2 regions of the Lysinibacillus sp. RS10 genome follow, and region 2 is predicted to be linked to the other one. Evidence: predicted binding sites of a transcription regulator. Region 2 holds the regulator's gene; the other holds the start of a gene.
The links. The regulator LexA, encoded in region 2, represses DNA repair genes until DNA is damaged. The targets are predictions, from matches to a motif close to CGAACATATGTTCG.
Positions count from the first base shown of each region.

Region 1: a site for LexA is predicted at 3,564-3,577, ahead of ACB089_RS07010 (carbohydrate kinase). Genes of this name have one in related genera too.

Region 1 covers NZ_CP167122.1:1,382,693-1,393,224, reverse strand. The annotation lists gene ACB089_RS07020 (RelA/SpoT family protein) at 1-1,311, opposite strand, end outside; gene ACB089_RS07015 (pseudouridine-5'-phosphate glycosidase) at 1,521-2,435, opposite strand; gene ACB089_RS07010 (carbohydrate kinase) at 2,440-3,531, opposite strand; gene ACB089_RS07005 (MFS transporter) at 4,102-5,358, opposite strand; gene ACB089_RS07000 (MarR family winged helix-turn-helix transcriptional regulator) at 5,593-6,039, shown strand; gene ACB089_RS06995 (PhzF family phenazine biosynthesis protein) at 6,116-6,337, opposite strand; gene ACB089_RS06990 (hypothetical protein) at 6,475-6,726, opposite strand; gene ACB089_RS06985 (hypothetical protein) at 6,822-6,914, opposite strand; gene ACB089_RS06980 (adenine phosphoribosyltransferase) at 7,218-7,730, opposite strand; gene recJ (single-stranded-DNA-specific exonuclease RecJ) at 7,764-10,082, opposite strand; gene ltrA (group II intron reverse transcriptase/maturase) at 10,294-10,532, opposite strand, start outside.
Region 2 covers NZ_CP167122.1:3,612,294-3,622,825, forward strand. The annotation lists gene ACB089_RS18460 (serine hydrolase domain-containing protein) at 1-34, opposite strand, end outside; gene ACB089_RS18465 (hypothetical protein) at 202-549, shown strand; gene tkt (transketolase) at 578-2,572, opposite strand; gene ACB089_RS18475 (DUF896 domain-containing protein) at 2,955-3,188, opposite strand; gene ACB089_RS18480 (GNAT family N-acetyltransferase) at 3,387-3,899, shown strand; gene ACB089_RS18485 (helix-turn-helix transcriptional regulator) at 4,080-4,271, shown strand; gene def (peptide deformylase) at 4,264-4,842, shown strand; gene ACB089_RS18495 (recombinase family protein) at 5,000-5,665, opposite strand; gene ACB089_RS18500 (LysM peptidoglycan-binding domain-containing protein) at 5,662-5,976, opposite strand; gene lexA (transcriptional repressor LexA) at 6,139-6,756, shown strand; gene ACB089_RS18510 (gamma-glutamyl-gamma-aminobutyrate hydrolase family protein) at 7,064-7,786, opposite strand; gene ACB089_RS18515 (prepilin peptidase) at 7,820-8,572, opposite strand; gene ACB089_RS18520 (DUF2339 domain-containing protein) at 8,853-10,532, opposite strand, start outside.

The DNA of each region.
Region 1 (10,532 bases), 2.2 Mb from region 2:
CATTTTACCATTAATTTTCGCGCCAATTGTACGATTTCCAACTTCTGAGTGCACACGGTATGCAAAGTCGATAGGTACAGAGCCCGCTGGTAATTCAATAACATCTCCTTCAGGCGTGAATACATAGACCATATCAGAGAATAAATCAAATTTTAACGATTCCATAAACTCCTCAGCATTAGAAGACTCATTTTGGAATTCTAAAATTTCTCGGAACCACGTCAATTTTTGGTCGACATTTTGTTTTTCATTATCTATTTTTTTACCTTCCTTATATGCCCAATGTGCAGCAATCCCGTACTCGGCAATTTTATGCATATCCTTCGTACGAATTTGTACTTCTAATGGATCACCATAAGGACCAATGACTGTTGTATGCAGTGATTGATATAGGTTTTGTTTAGGCATCGCAATATAATCTTTAAAACGTCCAGGCATCGGCTTCCATAAAGTATGAACGATTCCAAGTACGGCATAGCAATCTTTAATACTATCGACAAGTACACGAATGGCTAATAAGTCATAAATTTCGTTGAATTGTTTTTTTTGTAACACCATTTTACGATATATACTGTAAATATGTTTCGGACGACCATATACATCGGCGCCAATTTCAACATCTGTAAGCTGTGACTTCATCTCAGTCATAACATTGTCTAGATACGCTTCACGCTCATCACGTTTTTTCTTCATAAGACTGACAATGCGATAATATTGCTGTGGATTTAAATAACGAAGTGCTGTATCCTCAAGCTCCCATTTAACAGTCGAAATCCCTAAACGATGCGCAAGTGGTGCAAAAATTTCAAGCGTCTCTTTAGAAATACGGCGTTGTTTTTCTGCAGGCAAATGTTTTAACGTGCGCATGTTATGTAGACGGTCTGCCAGTTTAATCAAAATGACACGAATATCCTGCGCCATAGCTACAAACATTTTCCGATGATTTTCTGCTTGTTGCGCTTCTTTCGATAAATATTTAATTTTTCCAAGCTTTGTTACACCGTCTACAAGCATTGCTACCTCTTCGCCGAATTCACGAACCAAATCGTCGCGCGTAAAATCCGTATCCTCGACAACATCATGTAAAAAACCAGCCGCAACTGTTTCTGGATCCATTTGTAATTCAGCTAAAATACCAGCTACTTGCACTGGGTGAATAATATACGGTTCACCTGAGCTTCGGAATTGCTCAATATGGGCATCCCTTGCTAATTCATATGCTTTTTTCACGAATGCGACATTTTCATCATTCATGTAGGATTTGACTAACTCAAAAACGTCCTCAGGAGTCAAAATTTGCTCTTTCGCCATAACATGTCCACCTTGTTCGTCAAATTTTTCAGATTAGATATAAATTCAATTGTATAAAATATTATGGGCTATTGTAAAGTAACTGTGTCATTTTGTTTAGTTAATCTCGTGAACAATGTGAAAAATGGAAAAAACATAATACGAAATGAATAAAAAGACCCTCTGCGAATTTAATATTTCGCAAAGAGTCTCTCTTCTCATATAATTGTTTAGCCTAATTTATTATACGCTACAGCAATTTTTGCACCAACTACTGCATTATTTTTCACTAATGCAATATTGGCATCAAGGCTTTTACCTTCTGTTAATTCTTTCACTTTTCCAAGTAAGAATGGTGTCACGTTTTTACCTTGAATACCGTTTTCTTCCGCTTCAACTAGAGCTTTTTCAATGATTTCTGTAATGAATGAATGCTCAAGTGCTTCAGCCTCAGGAATTGGATTAGCAATCACAGCTCCACCTTTTAAGCCTAATTGCCATTTTGCACGTAGCATTTCTGCAACTTCCTCTGGTGTATCAATCTTGAAGTTTACATCAAAACCGCTTTGACGTGTATAGAACGCTGGTAGTTCATCTGTTCCAAATCCAACGACTGGTACACCTTTTGTTTCAAGATATTCTAGTGTTAAGCCGATATCTAAAATAGACTTCGCCCCTGCACAAATTACAGCTACATTTGTTTGTGCTAATTCTTCTAAGTCTGCCGAAATATCCATTGTTGTTTCAGCACCACGGTGTACACCACCGATACCGCCTGTTACGAAAATTTCAATGCCAGCTAGCTCCGCACAAATCATTGTTGCTGCTACTGTTGTCGCACCTAATTTTTTTGTTGCTAATAAATACCCTAGGTCACGACGAGATGTTTTAGCTACACCTTGTGCATTACCAAACATTTCAAGTTCTTCATCTGATAAACCAATTTTAATTTTACCGTCGATTAATGCAATAGTTGCTGGTACAGCACCATTATCACGAATAATTTGTTCCACTTCACGTGCTGTTTGTACATTTTGTGGATATGGCATTCCGTGAGAAATAATTGTTGATTCTAATGCTACGATTGGTAAACCTTGTGCTTGTCCTGCTTTTACTTCTTCTGATAATACGATGAATTCTTTCATATTGTTATTCCTCCATTTCACTTTTTAACAAATCAACTGATAGCTCAGGTCTTACTGTATAGGGAGATGCAAGCGTATTTTTGGCATTCGTTAAGCCTGCATCAATACATGTTGCAAAGGATTGCCCAGTAAGCCAGCTATGGATCACAGCACTGACAAAGGCGTCCCCTGCACCTGTTACATCTTCAATTTTTTCTATAGCCTTAGCTGAGAAATGACTTGGCTTCGTTGTAGTAGAAGCTGCATACACCCCATTGCTACCAGCTGTAATAATTACATGCTCAGCACCTAATTTAAGAAGTTGCTGTAAAGCTTTTTCATAATGTGCAGAGCCTTCAATTGCATGACCGATAATTGTCTCTGCTTCATCTGTGTTACAAATAAACCACGTTACACCTTGCAACGTATCTGGCAGTCGATTCATTTTTGGCGAAGACACAGGTACGATGACAAACGGAATTTCGCGGGCAATCGACACCTGCTGAATGTAAGCTACTGTTTCCTTTGGACAGTTTAAATCCATAATAAAGCAGCCTGCATTCATCAGCATGGCCTCATGTTTTTTTAGCAAACTTGGCAACAGTAGTTCATATACTTCCATGTTTGCCACCGCTAATGCTAGTTCGCCCTGCTCATCCATAATCGCAGTATAGGAACCAGTCGAAGCATCAGGGAGCTGCTCCACATAACGTAAATTCATAAATGGCTCTGAAGCTTCTTGGATCACTTGCCAATCCGCATCTTTGCCGGCAGTAGTCAGTAATGTAACCTGATGATTTAATCTGCCTAAGTTTTCAGCAATGTTTCGACCAACACCACCTACACTAAATGAAGAGCTAGCAGGATTGGATGTACCGAACTGTACGTTCCCCTTTACATGAAATTTTCGATCAAGATTGGCTCCACCGATACAAACAATTTCATTTTCTTCAGGTAAAATATACGCACGACCGACAATTTTTCCCTGCTTCGTTAAGCTCGACACTAAATTAGCAAGGACTGGACGAGATAAATTCATCTTATCTGCCATCTCTTGCTGAGACATAAACGGATTCTGGCGAATTAATGCAAGGACCGCCTGTTCTCTTTCATTCATAGCATCACCTTTTATTATATTTGTTTATATTATAAACTTTTGTTTGAGCGATGTCAAAAATTTTTTATACAAAAAAGTTGAAGCCGATATGTTATGGGCTTCAACTTCAACTATTACTTCAATGAAATTTGATGTCTTATTAAAAAAGTATGGCTTTTCGGCATAACGTGGGGTTGATTTCCGTTCCGGCTGGGCGCTTTCCTGGGGGCGTCCGATGAGCCGCTTCGCTTCGCTGCAGGGTCTCGGGGCAACAGGATGTTGGTCACGAAGGCGTTATCACAGGACGTGATGGTTTTAGCCTTCGTTCCTCTATCGCTATTCCCCAAGGAGTCGCCCAGCCTCCACTCCAATCAACCATTTCACTTAGTATGCATTTTCTGGCATGTCACTCTAATTTATCTTGATAAAATGAAACTCCAGCAACAAATGTTTTTTGTGCGAAAGTGAAGCGACAATCAAAACAAATCGGAGGAACGGCGGCTCGATGCTGCTAAATACCGATCGCTAATAAAATTTCGAGAACCGACGAAAGCTAGAATTGCGCCCAAAGGAAAATCGAGTAGCCTATTTTCAAGTATTGGCATGATGAGGTGTTTGTTTTTTCACGATGATAACAAATAAACTTGCCAATGCACAGAACACCCCTGCAAGGAAAAAGGCCCAAGTATATGAATTGAAAAACTTATAGATAAGGCCTCCACCATAAGCTGTAACTGCTGCCCCTGCTTGATGTGATGCAAAAATCCACCCATAAATAATGCCACTTTTATTTGTTCCAAAAATTTGTCTAGAAATACTTATCGTTGGAGGCACTGTTGCAATCCAATCTAATCCATAAAAAATTGTAAAGATTGTCAGTAAAGTGAGCGACCCTTGCATTAATGCATACGGGAGTATAAGCAGAGACGTTCCTCTTAAAAGGTAATACCAAAACAATAACCATCGATTATCAAAACGGTCAGACAGCCACCCTGATAAAGTAGTGCCTACGAGATTAAATACTCCCATAAAAGAAAGAAAGGATGCAGCGGTTACTAAAGGGATACCAAAGCTAATACAATAAGAAACAAAATGAGTACCAATTAACCCACTAGTTGAAAGTCCACAAATGAAAAAACTTCCAGCTAATAACCAAAACTCTTTCTTCTTTATAGCTTCAAATAAACCATTAAACGCAATACTAATCGGATTTTTCTTATGATTCTCCTGTTGCATTTCTAGATTTTCTTCCATTCCATAAGGAAGAATTCCAATATCCTGCGGTTTATTTTTAATAAATATAGAAATAGTGATGAACATAACCATACTTAAAATGAGAATTAATCCAATCGCCCATCGCCAAGAATAATGCTCAATAATAATTGCCAATATAGGAAGGAGAATTAACTGCCCTGTTGCAGTACTTGCAGTTAAAATCCCTACTGCCAACCCTCTACTTTTCACAAACCAATGATTGGCTACATAAGGACTTAAAACCGTTAAAAAGAGACTTGCTCCTAAGCCAATAATACAGCCCCATATAATGATTAATTGCCATGATTGTGTCATAAAAAGCGTAAGCAACATGCCTATGAATAATGTAGCAATCGCTCCAAGCATCATTTTCTTTAAACCGACTACTTCTAGTAATGCCGCCATAAATGGACCTGAAAAACCATATAAAAATAGACTCACTGCAAAAGCTAAAGCTATTAAAGATCGATCCCAATTAAATTCTTTTTCAAAGGAGTCTATAAATACCCCTGATGATGACATTGTAATCCCTGCAACAATAATTGAGAAAAAGGTTACGACTAAAATAAACCAGCTATAATGAATACGCTTCATCTGAACACCTTCATTTCTTAATTGATTTTTTAAAATACTCTTTAATGAAAAAGATTACAGCTCGATATATGTATATGCATGCATCACTGGGGTAAATCCCTTTTAAAAACATGTATATACATATATAATCTTAGTAATCGCTTTTATTACTGTCAAGAAACATTTTCCACCTTAACAAAATAAATCAATAAGGCTACTATAATATTGAACCAACTCAAAAAGGAGTACGGAGCAATGAAGAATATAGATTACACACAAATATGTGTATGTGCAAACCTTCGTAAAAAAACACGAGTCGTGACACAATTGTATGATAAATTACTACAGCCCACTGACTTAAAAGTTACACAATACTCAATGTTAGCACATATCGATCATCAACAATCAGTTTCCATAAGTCGACTAGGAGAAATTTTGCTGCTCGATCAAACAACCATTACACGCAATATTAACTTGTTAAAGCAAAATGGCTATGTGGATTTAAATAGAGATCCGCAAGATGCTCGAACAAAGGTCATTACACTAACTGATAAAGGGGCTGAAAAATTAAAAGAGGCTGCTCCAATTTGGCAAGATATTCAAGAAAGAATTATCAATGATATTGGCTTAGAAAAATACAATGATTTTTATGAAACATTGAAAACTATGCAAAAAATAATTCAATCTTATGATGAAGAATAAATAAATAGACCTAAACAAAAGAATCCATTTTGAAAATGATTGATCAAAATGGATTCTTCGTGTTGTTGTCGAACTATTATGCTTGCCCTCCTACCATAACTCTTGGATTATTTTTATTTATTAATTTTGTAATGATGTTAGAAGGTCTACCCATACTATGCCCTTGAAGAAACGAGTACTCTTGATCGAATTTATTTAGTATGTGGTTATGAAAAAGATAATAAGTTAACGCCCCATTTGAAGTACCTGTTGCAGCTTCCTCATCAATACCGTAGAGCGGACAAAAGTTTCTACGCACTGCTATCCCTTCTTTTGTGTCGAGCGTAAATGCATGCACGCCCCCACTTTATTGATCTTTGTATATTCAGCTAGTGCTTTAAAATCAGGATTTAAAGTATATAAATCATCTTTTGTTTTTATTGGAAGCATTATATCTCAAAGACCTGTACTCGTAGCTTGAGAAACTAAATTGACATTTATATCTCCTATTTGACTTTTATCAATTTTGAAAAGGTTAGACAAACTATCATAATCATCGAATATTTTTCCTAACTGAGGTTTAGCTTGCTCCATCATAATAAATGATTGATTCACTTCAACAGTAAGTGTGCCGGCGAGTGTGTTTATAAAATATGTATTATTATCTTCAATCGCACAACTGTCTAATAATGCCTTAAAAGATGCAATAGTAGCATGTCCACAAAGTTCAACCTGTGCAGTCGGTGTAGAAAAACTTTATGTCAAAATTTTCATCTGTCTATTTTTTTAATCAATGCGGTTTCTTAAAAACGCACTTCTGCAGCAAATTTCTGCATAAACACTTCATCTAAATTTTCATGGATTACTACACCTGCTGTATTACCGCCAAATTTTATCTCTGTAAAAGCATCAATTACATAATATTACAATGCTAACTCTCCCTTACTTTAGAATTTAAATTGTTACTAATACCTTACTATATCGATTAATCTATATGTAAATAAAAAAACGCCACAAAAATGTGACGCTTTTCATATTATTGAAGTACTATATGCCGATGACTTTAAGGTGCCATATTAAATAAATTATGGCTCTCCTGAAAACGAAGGGTAGATTTCTGTTCCATCTGAGCACTTTCCTGAGAGGTGTTCAATCTCCACTACAATCAACTAGTTCGTTTAGCAAGTATCCAATAGTTATTAATATTCAATAAGTGTTTTTATGTTAATGTCGCCAAGTTTTGTACGTCCGTTTAGCTCTTTTAACTCGATAAGGAATGCACAGCCAACAACTTGACCACCTAATTCTTCAATTAAACGTACAGTCGCTTCAACTGTACCACCTGTCGCAAGTAAATCATCACAGATTAATACTTTTTGACCTGGTTTAATCGCATCTTTGTGCATTGTTAGCGTATCTTTACCGTACTCAAGACCGTAGTCAGCACTTATTACTTCACGTGGTAATTTTCCTGGCTTACGAACAGGCGCAAAACCAATTTCAAGTGCATAGGCAACTGGACATCCGATAATGAAGCCACGAGCCTCAGGACCTACCACAATTTCTGCACCTAATTCTTTTGCGTAACTTACGATTTGATCTGTTGCATATTTGTATGCAGGACCGTTATCCATAATTGTTGTAATATCTTTGAAGCTAATGCCCTCTTTCGGCCAGTTTTCAACCGTTGTTACGTATTGCTTTAAATCCATGTTATTGTTCCTCCTACGAAACTTATTCGTATATTAATTTAATCGTTCATCAAACCATTGTTTTAATTCTATATAAGGGGCATATACTAGCTTCTGCTCCATTTCAATCTGTTCTGAACGCTGTTTGTAAGACGGTGCCTCTGTGAGTGCTTGTTTTGGGGCATTCACGTTGACAGTCGTCAGCCCACCCTCCATTTTAACAAAATCAAGCTCAAAAAACACCTGTGTCATAAATTTTAATGCGTCTAATGGCCAACCTGTATGCTTCGCTAAATCAGCCAAATGCATATTTATTGGAAAAGCAGGTCGATTTTTTAGAAACTTATAGTACCAAGAGAATTGCTCACGCGTAGGCAACCCATTGAAATACTGTGAATCCGGCATGTAAAAGTGTGCATAGATACGGGAAGGTGTTGTTTTCTGTAATACATTTTCTAACATTCGAACATTTTGTGGCAAATCTAATAGTACGATATACTGGCTTGGATTTACATTTGAAAGCGTAGAATCCACTGCTAGAATCGGTACACCAATAAGTGACTGATAATAGGTAATCGTTTCTGGACGAAAGGCGATAAACGTTGCCTCTTCCTTTGATACAGTATTTAACCAGCGTGATGTTTGACGTATACCACGAATGTCAAATAATTGCCACTCTGTCGTTTGAACATCTTCTATCATAAATTGTGCCTTTTTACGTCCCTGCCATTCATTAATTTGTAAATCCCCTGTGAATGACACTTTTATTCCAAATGTTAGCTCGTCGTGTAGATGGCCCTTATTAAAACCGACACTATCTAATTTTTCATAGCCATCAGTTAGTTCCATTTTAATATGATTTTCAGCTGCTCCAATTTTACGCATGGAGGCGATTTCTACATCTTCAAGGACATAAACAGGCTTCGGAAAATCTGTACCAAATGGACCAAGTGTAGAAATCTCTTCAATCGCGTCTGCTGAGATTTCATCCATTTTTAGTGGTATATCAATATTAAGTACAGGTGTCAAATGCTCTTCTGATAAACAAGCCCTTGCTTGCGTATCTAAACGGGATCTCAATTCATCCACATGGTCAAGGGATAAGGTCATGCCGGCTGCCATAGGATGCCCACCAAAATGGGGTAATATATCGCGATTCTTCGCTAATTCATTATACAAATGGAAGCCTTCAATACTACGAGCTGAGCCTTTGGCTGTTCCTTTTTCATGGTCTAATGAAAGTACAATTGTTGGACGATAATAAAGCTCTACAAGACGAGATGCAACAATCCCTACTACTCCAGCATTCCAGCCTTCTCCAGCAATAACTAAAACGAGTGACTCTCCGACCTTTTTATCTGATTCAATGAGAGCAATCGCCTCATCTGTAATACTCTTTACAATATCTTTGCGTTCGCTATTACACGTATTCAACTGTTTCGCTAATGCTATTGCCTTAGTATTATCCTCAGCCATTAATAGCTCTACTCCTGGTGCCGCTTCTCCAAGTCGACCAACTGCATTTAAGCGAGGTCCAAAGTAAAAACCGATTGTTTCTTCACTGATTTTAGCTTGCTCTGCACTGGCTACTTCACACATTGCTTGTACCCAAGGGCTAAGTGAACGGCGCATTTCTTCTATTCCTCGTTTTACTAGGTAGCGGTTTTCATCAACTAAAGGTACTAAATCCGCTACTGTTCCAACAGCGACATATTCAATTAAATGCGTTGGTAGTTCCCCATATAGAGCATGTGCTAACTTAAAGGCTACACCAACGCCTGCAAGCTCGCCAAATGGATAATGTCCTTCTGGGATACGAGGATGTAAAATAATATCGGCAGGTGGTAATTCATCGCCTGGTTCATGGTGATCTGTAACGATAACATCCATACCTAGTTCCTTTGCGACACGAATCGGTTCCATGCCTGAAATACCATTATCAACTGTTATAATTAGCTGAACACCCTCTTCATGTGCTTCACGAAATAGCTCTTCATTCGGTCCATAGCCGTGAATAAAACGGTTCGGTATTTTAAACGATACATCGGCGCCGAGATCAAGCAACACATTCAGCATTACTGTCGTGCTTGAGACACCATCCGCGTCGTAATCGCCAAATACAAGGATTTTCTCTCCGTTTTCAAGAGCTTGCTCAATACGCGCTACAGCTTCTGCCATTCCATGCATTAAAAACGGGTCATGAATACTTACTTCTGTCATATTTAATAAGCTCTCTGCATCAGCTGTTGTTTCGCAGCCTCGTGCTGCTAAAATTTTCGCTGCAATCGCAGAAAGTTGTAGGTCATTTTGTAATGTTTGGACAAGCTTAGCGTCTGGGCGCTCTACCTGCCATCTCTTTTTCGATAGGATCATCTTTTCACTTCCTTACGTAGGCTATTATACAGAAAATCTAGCCTGTCCGCACTATCCATCAGATTGATAGTTTTTTCCTTCCGATTCTCAATTGAATCTGTCATCTATACCTTTCTAACCGACATAATCGAGTAGGAGACTAGCCATTAATTGACTAGTCGACCTCTCACACCACCGTACGTACGGTTCCGTATACGGCGGTTCGAAAGTTTTATGGTTTTAAAATGATTTGGGAGAGACTTTTTAAATTTTGTTTCTCCCAGTATTTATTATTTAGGGCTCTATTTATGATTGGATTATTGGATGAACGCCAATATCCCTTTCGGGTATTTGCTATTCTGTAAGCGTCGTTCGGGCAGATACCAAGTTTCTTAAGGTTGCGATACTTGGTTGTGGTTTTCTTCCACTCTTTCCATCGACACGCTCTCAATCTTCGGCGTATATGGGCAT
Region 2 (10,532 bases):
TCTTTACTTGTGTAAGTATAGCTTGTGGATTCATTTAAATCCCCCTCAACCTTTCTAGTTCGGTGCCTATTCTTATCATTGTATATCAAATGGAAATTAATACTAGATATGTTTTTTGATTATCAGAACCTTTTATTACCAAAAACGTTATTATTTTGGCTGATCACTAAAAGTTGCTGATTATTTTTAAGGAGGGATTGTGTGGATACTCGATTTACTTATAAGCATTTCGTAGATGGAAATGCGTTTTCACTTCTTGACCCGATTTTTGAAGCTACCCTACTTTTTGCTGTTTTACTACTCATTATTGTCATTATAAAAAAAGTATCTATTTGGTTTTGTTTACTTTTTGCAAGCCTCTCAGTAATTGTCACAGGTCAGCTCCTTTGGTTTAGTGGCATTATTGTTGATGAGCTAAATCTAGGAGGAAGTAACAAGGGCTTTTACTGTTTTGTCGTTATGCTTCTCATTCATTGTGCAGCTGTTTGGATTTCTTTAGTGAAGTCCTCTAAACATGAAAAAATACCGCAGTACTCAGAGGAGATTTAACCTACTGAGTATTGCGGTATTTTATAAATTATAGTGCTTTTACCTTCGCTACAACATTGTCTACTGTGAATCCGTATTTTTCCATTACTAATTCACCTGGTGCAGAAGCGCCGAACTTGTCGATTGCAAGAACGTCTCCTTCGAAACCAGTGTATTTATGCCAGCCGAATGATGCACCCATTTCGATCGCAAGACGTTTTGTTACAGCTTTAGGAAGAACAGATTCTTTGTATGCTGCATCTTGTTTTTCAAAGCGATCCATAGAAGGCATTGAAACTACTGCCACATCCATACCTTCTGCTTTTAATGCTTTTTGTGCTTCCACTGCAAGTGAAACCTCAGAGCCTGTTGCAATTAAAATGGCATCTGCCACTTCTTTTGTAGCAGGAGACACTGTATAAGCACCTTTAGTAACACCTTCACGTACTGTATCAATCGATGCGTCAAGCACAGGTAAGTTTTGACGAGATAATACTAAAACTGTTGGTGTTTTTTCTGAAGCTACTGCTAGCTCCCATGCAACTGCTGATTCATTTGCATCAGCTGGACGAACAACAGATAAATTTGGCATTGCGCGTAAAGATGCAAGGTGTTCGATTGGTTCATGTGTTGGACCATCTTCCCCTACAGCAATTGAGTCATGTGTAAATACATAAGTAACAGGAAGACCCATTAATGCAGAAAGACGTACTGCTGGACGAACGTAGTCAGAGAATACGAAGAATGTACCACCGAATACATTAAGACCACCATGAAGTGCCATACCGTTCATAGCTGCACCCATTGCAAATTCACGTACACCGAACCAAATATTACGGCCAGCATAATCGTCTGCAGAGAAATCTCCAGCGCCTTTCATTCTTGTTTTATTTGAGCCAGCAAGGTCAGCTGAACCACCGAAGAATGATGGTGTTTTCTTCGCAATTGCATTGATTGCCTCTCCTGAAGAAGAACGAGTAGCTACTGATTTACCTGCTTCATATACTGGTAATTCTGAAGCGAAATCCTCTGGTAATTGACCATTCATTGCTTTTTCAAATTGTGCTGCTAATTCTGGGAACTCTTGCTTATATGCTTCGAATTTAGCATTCCAAGCTTCTTCTGGTTGTGCCCCTTGAAGCTCTGCAGCTGTAGTAAATGTATCATATACTTCAGTTGGAATTTGGAATGGTTCATGTGCCCATTCATATGTTGCTTTTGTTAATACAGTCTCATCTTTACCTAATGGTGCACCGTGAGAATCTGCTTTACCTGATTTGTTAGGTGAACCGAAACCAATGACAGTTTTTACTTCGATAAGTGTTGGCTTGCCAGTTGATTTCTTAGCTTCCTCGATAGCTGTGTTAATCGCTTCAACATCTGTACCATCAGCAACTTTTAAATAGTTCCAACCATAAGATTCAAAACGTTTTTGCACGTTTTCTGAGAATGACTTTTCTAAGTCACCATCTAAAGAAATATCATTAGAATCGTAAAGCACGATTAATTTTTCAAGCTTTAAGTGACCTGCTAAAGAGATAGCCTCAGCTGCCACACCTTCCATTAAATCGCCATCGCCACAAAGTGCGAATGTATAGTGATCAACGATGTCATGTCCTGATTTATTGTAAGTAGCTGCTAAATGACGTTCAGCCATTGCCATTCCAACTGTCATAGCAATACCTTGACCTAGAGGACCTGTTGTTGCCTCTACCCCAACAGTATGACCATATTCAGGATGTCCTGGAGTTAATGAATCCCATTGACGGAAGTTTTGAATTTCTTCCATTGGTAAGCCGTAGCCACCAAGATGAAGTAGGCTATATAGAAGCATAGAGCCATGACCTGCAGAAAGTACAAAACGATCGCGGTTATACCATTTTGGATTTGCCGGATTATGGCGAAGTTGTTTTGTCCAAAGCGTATAAGCCATTGGCGCAGCCCCCATCGGTAAACCTGGGTGACCTGAGTTTGCTTTTTCAATTGCATCGATTGACAAAGTTCGGATAGCATTAATCGCTAGTTGATCCGCATGTTGAGTCATTATGTTGTGACATCCTTTCTCGTCCTATATATTGTTCTTTTACAGTTTAGTCAACATTGCTTCAGAAAACAATGTTTTTGTTATACTATTTACGTTTTATAACATACTTTATCTTTATTCAGTTGAAAAATACAGCCTAATTATAAAATAATATTTATTTAAATATAATATTTTCACAGATGTGGACCGTATAAGGCTAACTGAATAAAGATAATGCCTCCGGCGGATGTCACGGATTTTGAAAGGAGTTATTATAAGGATGTTAGCCTAAAACCTTCGCATCCTGCGAAAACGGCTAACTGACCTGCATCGTGCAGGCCTAAGCACAATCCAAAATCAGGACGCAATTACGCTGAGGCGTAATTGATCTAAATGTGACACATTAATTTAGAAATTTATTTTTTTTCGCTTGTTTTACCTTCTCTGGTGTTACATCATTACCTTCTGGATCTACCACTTTTACATTTTCAATTGTATCACGCATCGTTGCTCTAAATGTATCTAGATACTCCTTGCGAAGCGCTGTTTGTTCCTTAGCTTCTGACTCTGTTAATTGTCCACTTTTAGCCTTGGCAGAAAGTTCATTGATTCGGTTAATTTTTTCTTTTGATAACATAGTTACACACCTTTCAATACATATCTTAATGAATATGGTATGCAAAGTATAGCATGGATTCCCTTAAAATGCAGTTATACCAACCTTTTTAGTGACCTTCAATATTTACAATAAATGCCACACAATACATGACTTTGTGAAGTTAGAAGTGTAAACTAATATTAAAGGTTTATTAAGTATGCTTGGGGGAAAAATGAAATGTTTATCAAAACGAAAAGACTATTAATAAGAGAATTTGAGGTTCAAGATTGGCAAGCTGTCTATGAATATACTTCAGATATAAATGTGATGAAATATATTCCGGAGGGCGTTTTTAATGAGGAGAAAGCCAGAAAGTTTGTTTCAGAAAATAGCGGGCAAAAAGCAAAATACTTCCCTATTATTTTACTAAGCGAAAATATTGTTATTGGTCATATTGTTTTCCATCAATGTTTTGGTGACCATACGTATGAAATTGGTTGGGTATTGAATCCGAACTATTACAATAATGGATACGCCTCTGAAGCCGCAAGAACTGTACTGGACTATGGATTCAAAGAAATGAAACTTCATAGAATTATTGCAACATGCCAGCCAGAAAATATCCCATCGTATCGAGTGATGGAGAAAATCGGCATGAGACGCGAAGGTTATTTTAAAAAATGTATTCCCCACGGAGATGAGTGGTGGGATGAATATTATTATGCTGTATTAGATGAAGAATGGGCATAACCAATTCTTTTTACTTTTGTTAATAGATCGTAGGAAACGCTATTAGTTGAAATAAAAATAGCGAGAAGTAGTCAAGAGCTACTTCTTTTTTCAAAATCTAAATGTCCAATACATTGGACGTTTTACATTAATTTTCATATAATAAATTAACCAACACTTTAGACAAAAGGAGGTATAAGTCTGAAGAATATAATAAAAGCACTAAGAAAAAAATTAGGATTAACGCAAGAAGCCCTTGCAAGAGAATGTGGGGTTGTCAGACAAACTATCAATTGTATTGAAAATGATAAGTATGACCCAACGCTTGAATTAGCCTTTAAAATTGCTAAAGCTCTAAATAGAAAAGTTGATGAGGTGTTTATATATGAGTAAATTCCATCTTGAGTATATGATAACAATGAAAGATTTTGTAAAGGAGAGTGCTGCGATATTACGAAAAAATACGAATGAGGTTACGTTACCTGTTTCAAAAGAAGATCAAGATACATTAATTTGTATGCTTAAGTATTTAAAAAATAGCCAAGATCCGGATATTTCAAAAAAATATAAATTACGTTCAGGAGTTGGCTTATCTGCCAATCAAATTGGTCTGAATAAACGAATGTTTACTGCACTTTATAAAGATGGAGATAAACATCATGAATATATGTTAATTAACCCAAAAATCGTTAGTCACTCTTTAAACATGATTTATTTACCTGAGGGGGAAGGTTGTCTTTCGGTCAATAGAAACGTTAATGGCTTTGTTCCAAGATATGAAAGAATTAAAGTTAAAGCATATGACATACACGGGCAAGAAGCCATTTATCATTTCAATGGATACGGTTCCATCTTAATGCAACACGAAATAGATCATTTAAATGGTATCATGTTTTATGACAGAATAAATAAAGAAAATCCATTTAAACTACCAGACAATGTTATTATTGAGAGTTTGTATTAATTAAGAAAAGACTAGTAGAGCAATTTTACCCGAAATAACGGTCAGTACGATTAACTGACCGTTATTGGGCCAACAAAACGTTGGTCCCCTAGCGTCGCCACAAGATGAGGCTTCCTATCAGCAGGATGACGAAACTCCTAATGATTGAAGTTTCATTTTATTTACCCGTCAAACTTTCTTGGTGTTCCCTATATCTCCGATGTACAGTAGCTTTACTTACATCAAAGCCTAGACCTTTTAGTGTCATGGCGATTTCATCAAAGGTGAAGCCTCGATTACGTAGCTTGATAATCTCTTCTACAGGCACATCCTTACGTTCTTGACCATTTGGATTTCCCCGATTAGATAAATTGTTTTCAGGACGATAGCCATTTTCAACGGCACGACGCATACCACGACGTATTTTAGCATTATGGATTCTGCGCTGGTACTCCTCTACGATCGCTAAAATCTCTAGTAGCATCGTATCCATTTCATTTAATTGTACAGGGCCCTCGTCTCGTATAGAAAAAACATCCGTTTCAGTTTTTTGTAATAAATGCAATACTGCCATTCTAGCATTTCCACGTCCTAAACGTGTTTCATCCTGTACAAATAATGCTTTAACTTCTTTTTCTTTTATAAAGTCGAGCATTTCAAGTAAGCCCTCACGTTCCACATCATAGCCACTATGCTTATCCATAAAAACGTGCTTCACTTCGTAGCCCTGCTCTTTAGCATAGCGCATCAACTCCTCCTGTTGACGCTCAAGCGAGGAACTTTGTGTCTCTTTTTCTGTACTTACACGGCAATAGACAACAGCCGATTGTTGTTTATTTATCATTGTTCATTTCTCGCAATTTCAATTGAATTTATGGGCATGGACTGGTCACCCACTACTGGAATCACTAGGGATTTACCTGCAATAATATCAACGTTCGATAATTCATTTTCTACTTTCACAAGCTTAATCCAATCATCCGTTTTCATTTTACCAGAGTATTGTTCAGCTAACGACCATAAACTATCACCATGTTCGATTTCAATTTCAGCGTAAGTAACATCGCCTGGATCTGTTATAAAAAGGTATGCTGCAAATAGTAGACATGCCCCTAATAAAGTAGTAATATGTGGATTTTTCTTTAACCAGTTCATCATCATAACCCCTTTTAGAATGTTTGTTCGGAATGTATGTTCTTATAATAATGCGAACAAACGTTTTTGTCAAACACTTTTCGAACCTATGTTTGCTTAAGTGTTCGCATTCTGTTATACTACTAATAAGTAGAATGATTAGAAAAAAAGAGGTGAGCAATCATGAAAAAAGTTTCGAAAAGACAAGAAGCCATATTAGAGTTCATCAAAGAAGAAGTACGCACAAAGGGGTATCCACCATCTGTACGTGAGATTGGTGAAGCAGTTGGACTTGCTTCAAGCTCAACAGTTCATGGACATTTAGCTCGTTTAGAACAAAAGGGCTTCATTCGTCGAGACCCAACTAAACCACGCGCTATTGAAATCCTAGAGCCAGAGGATTCTATTCAAAAGCAACAAGTTGTACATGTCCCACTTGTTGGGAAGGTTACAGCAGGTTCTCCAATCACTGCTATTGAAAATATCGATGAATACTTCCCACTTCCAGATATTTATGGTACAAGCGAAGATGAGTTATTTATGCTAGAAATTATGGGTGAATCCATGATTGAAGCTGGCATCTTAGACGGTGATTTAGTCATAGTTAAACAAAGAGCAACAGCTAATAATGGTGATATTGTCGTAGCCATGACTGAAGAGGATGAAGCAACTGTAAAGCGTTTCTTCAAGGAAAAAAACCATTTTCGTTTACAGCCTGAAAACGCAACAATGGAGCCGATTATCGTAGACCAAGTTTCTATTTTGGGGCAAGTTGTTGGTCTCTATCGTCGTGTACATTAAAAGTATCTCAATATTAAAGTAGAAAAAGAGGATATTATGTTCGCATATACCTCTTTTTCTTAATTTAAGGCTAGAGAATTAAGCAAGATGAGAACGAGTACACGCATTTAGTCCAGTCCTTTTGGAAAAAATCAAAATACGAAAACGTGTTGCTAGTATTAGCACTAAATGAAGATGTCGAAGGAGACTTTTCGGACATCTTTTTTCTTTTGAGCATAACTTTGCTTAAAAGAAAAAAGAATCCACTTTAGAATGGATTCCTTGTAAGCATCGAAACGTCGAACTAGCAGTTTTAAGTTATCAAGTCTTATGCCTCTACTTTGAATTTCAAACTTGCCTTTACAAATGCAGTAAACAATTTCTTCGATCCTTCATCTCCTACAATGGCTAGCTCTTCAGGATGCCACTGTACGCCCAGACAAAATGGTAAATCTTCGTGTACTACCGCTTCAACGATACCATCACTTGATTTTGCTACTACTTTCATTTTTTCCGCAACTACATTTACAGCCTGATGATGAAATGAATTGACAGCAATTTGCGCTTCCTCAATAATCGTTTTTAATAGTGTATCAGGTGTAACATGAACATAATGTGTAGCAACGCCTCGAGCCGCTTGTTGTTTGTGCTTTAATAATTTACTACTGTGATATTCGCTATCAATATCCTGATAGACCGTACCTCCTAGCGCGACATTTAGTATTTGCATCCCTCGACAGATGCCAAAAATCGGCATTTGGCGAATAAAGGCCGCTTCAATTAAGGCAAGCTCCACTGAATCCCTTTCTGGATGAACTTTCCCTAATTTCGGTGTAGGTTCTGCACCAAAGAGGAATGGATGTACATCATAGCCACCCGATAATAATAATCCATCCGTTAACGATAAAATTTGTGCTACATCCTCTTCTACGCCAAGCGGAATTATCAATGGAATTCCACCAGCTTCAATGACACTTTTGCTGTAGGCGGCATTTAATCTAGAAGACAAATCATCTTCCACAAAGGCCGTTATACCGATAACTGGTTTCACTTTATCCCCTCCATGATCCACAAGATTTACGACTTACCAACATTCAAAATACCAATTCATCAACGCGTTTCCATAAAAATAGACAACGATAGCTGCTAGCGCAATAGATGGTCCAAATGGTATAGGCGTTTTTCTTCCCTGCCCGCGGACCTTTAACACCACTATTCCAACAATCATTCCAATCACAGCTGATACAAATAGTGTCAGAAGTGTATGTATTGTGCCGAGTACAAGACCGAGTAAGAAGAATAATTTAATATCGCCACCGCCCATACCACCTTTTGATAAAGCAGCAATACTATATAGTATGCAAAATCCTACTACAGCACCAACTATACTATCCCACCACGGAGACAATGGCGATATCAAGCGTCCAATAATGAGTAATGGTAAAAAGAATAGGAGTATTTTATCAGGAATAAGCATATACGCAAAATCCGATACAACAATAATTACTAATAATGAAATCAATACTAGTGCTACGAAAAATTCTGCACTAAAGCCTAATTTCCAATAAGCCAAGGCAAATAATATGCCTGTTATAAGTTCCATCAGTGGATAAATCCCAGAAATTTTTTGACCACAGCTACGGCATTTCCCACCTAAAAACACATAAGACAACACAGGTATCAAATCAAGCACAGTCAACTTTCTCTTACAATGAATACAATGCGAAGGTGGACGGAGAATTGACCCTTTTATTGGTATTCGTAAGCCCACTACATTAAAAAATGAGCCAAGTACGAAGCCAAAAAGTAAAACGATAATTGTATAAGCCATTTCCATCTTTATGTCCTCCTATACCAATAGACGCCCATACATTTCAAGTATGCGCGCCATTTAAATTATTGTGATTCTTCAAAATAGAACGTCGTTACCTGTTTTTCCTGTTCTCCTAGTATGCTAAAGTTAATTATATCAGATTTCATCACACGCTTTACGTCATATTTTTAGAATTTTTAAAAAATATATTTCTAGCAATTTAAGATTTGAAGATTTAATCACAATCATAATGAAAATAGCCTATTAGAAAATACTTCTAACAGGCTTTTTCAAACGATCTCTATTATTTTTTCAACAATCGCCCCGACAGTAGCAACCCAATTCCACCAACCGTCATAAACAGTATTGCTCTAATTAGTAAATCGAGGGCCGACAAATCGAAGAATATAAGTTTTACAAAAGCAACAATTAAGATGATAAAACCAGTTAGGCGTAATGCTCGTAAATGACGACCTGAGCTAAGCCATAGCGCAACGCTTGCTGTAAGGAATAATGTAATTGTTGAGAACACAATACTTAGCTTCCAATCAAGTATCCCATTATATGCAAGCTGGAATATTAGCCCCTTAACAGCTATCATCGTAAGCACAACGCCTGCACTTACAATTGGGTCCAAAAGTTTCTCTAGTTGCACTTGATAGATTTGATAAATACGCCCCTTCTTTAGTAAATCGACAATAATTACTACGATAACCGCAATATACACGATTCTTGTCACTATATTTAACCACGCTACACCTTGCATATTGTATGGTATAGCTACAAGCATTAGTGTAAAGAGAAGGAAAAATACACTAAGAGCAGGTGTTAATGCACGCCCTTTATATTTTATTGGTACTAGAAGCGATCCGACAAATAATAAAGCGGTTATCATACACATCAGATGCGGAATATTACTAACATCCGCAAAATACGTTGCATCAATCTTTCCGATATAAGCTAAGAAATAACTAGTTGTTATTACAGCTAAAATATCAATCACATACATATCCTTCATGAACTGTTCAAATACAGTCAATATCTCTTTTGGACGTCTCGCATATAGATAAATAATCAGGAGATAAATTCCAGGCATCACCAAACTCGCATGATTTATGCTGAAAAATGGTGCCGGCTCATGAATACTAAAGTTTATGGCAAGTACAATCATAAATAAGAATGAGCCGACAACCTTCATGATACTTGCTCGTAAACGTAAACTCATCATAACACCTGCAAAGACGATGAACGGGATCAATATGTGATCCACTTTCCCTGGTAAATTCATAACTAGTAGCGTATTAAATAGTGTAATAAATGCGAGTGTTATGGCACTATCAAATGCCTCCTGCCATTTTTGCTTATAGCCATAACCCGCTAAAATTGCAAATAAACTGACTATTACGAGTAACAGTGCTTCTCCATATTCAATTGGTGTAATAATAAAATTCATGAGCAATAAACTAAATAAACCAAGGCTAAATTGCATACCAACATGAATATATTTCCATATAGACGCTACATTATATAAACGACACCAACTAGTGTTAAAAATAACTAGCACAACAAGCAAACCTATTGCAAAAACAACTTGATTGTCATTATTCATAAATGTTTCTATACTGATCGCTAGCACAGAGAAAAAGGTTGCGATATAGAGTGCACACTTCTGCTTGTGTTGATGAATGACAAATTGCAACATCGTAAACAGGACAATCACATAGATTAATATAATAACAGGACTAAAATCCATATATTCTAGTAAATAAGGTAGTAATAGTGAGGTAAATGCTACAAATACTGTTAGCACCTCATTTTTCTTTAAGAAACTAATAGCAATACCATAGCCGATATAAACCATCGCTATCACAAGCGCAAGTGTTAAACCTATTATTTCATATAATATCGCGCCCGACGCTGTCGTTAATATCCCAACAATAAATGCTCCGCCATATAACGAAATCGTGACAGCTGATGATCCTAC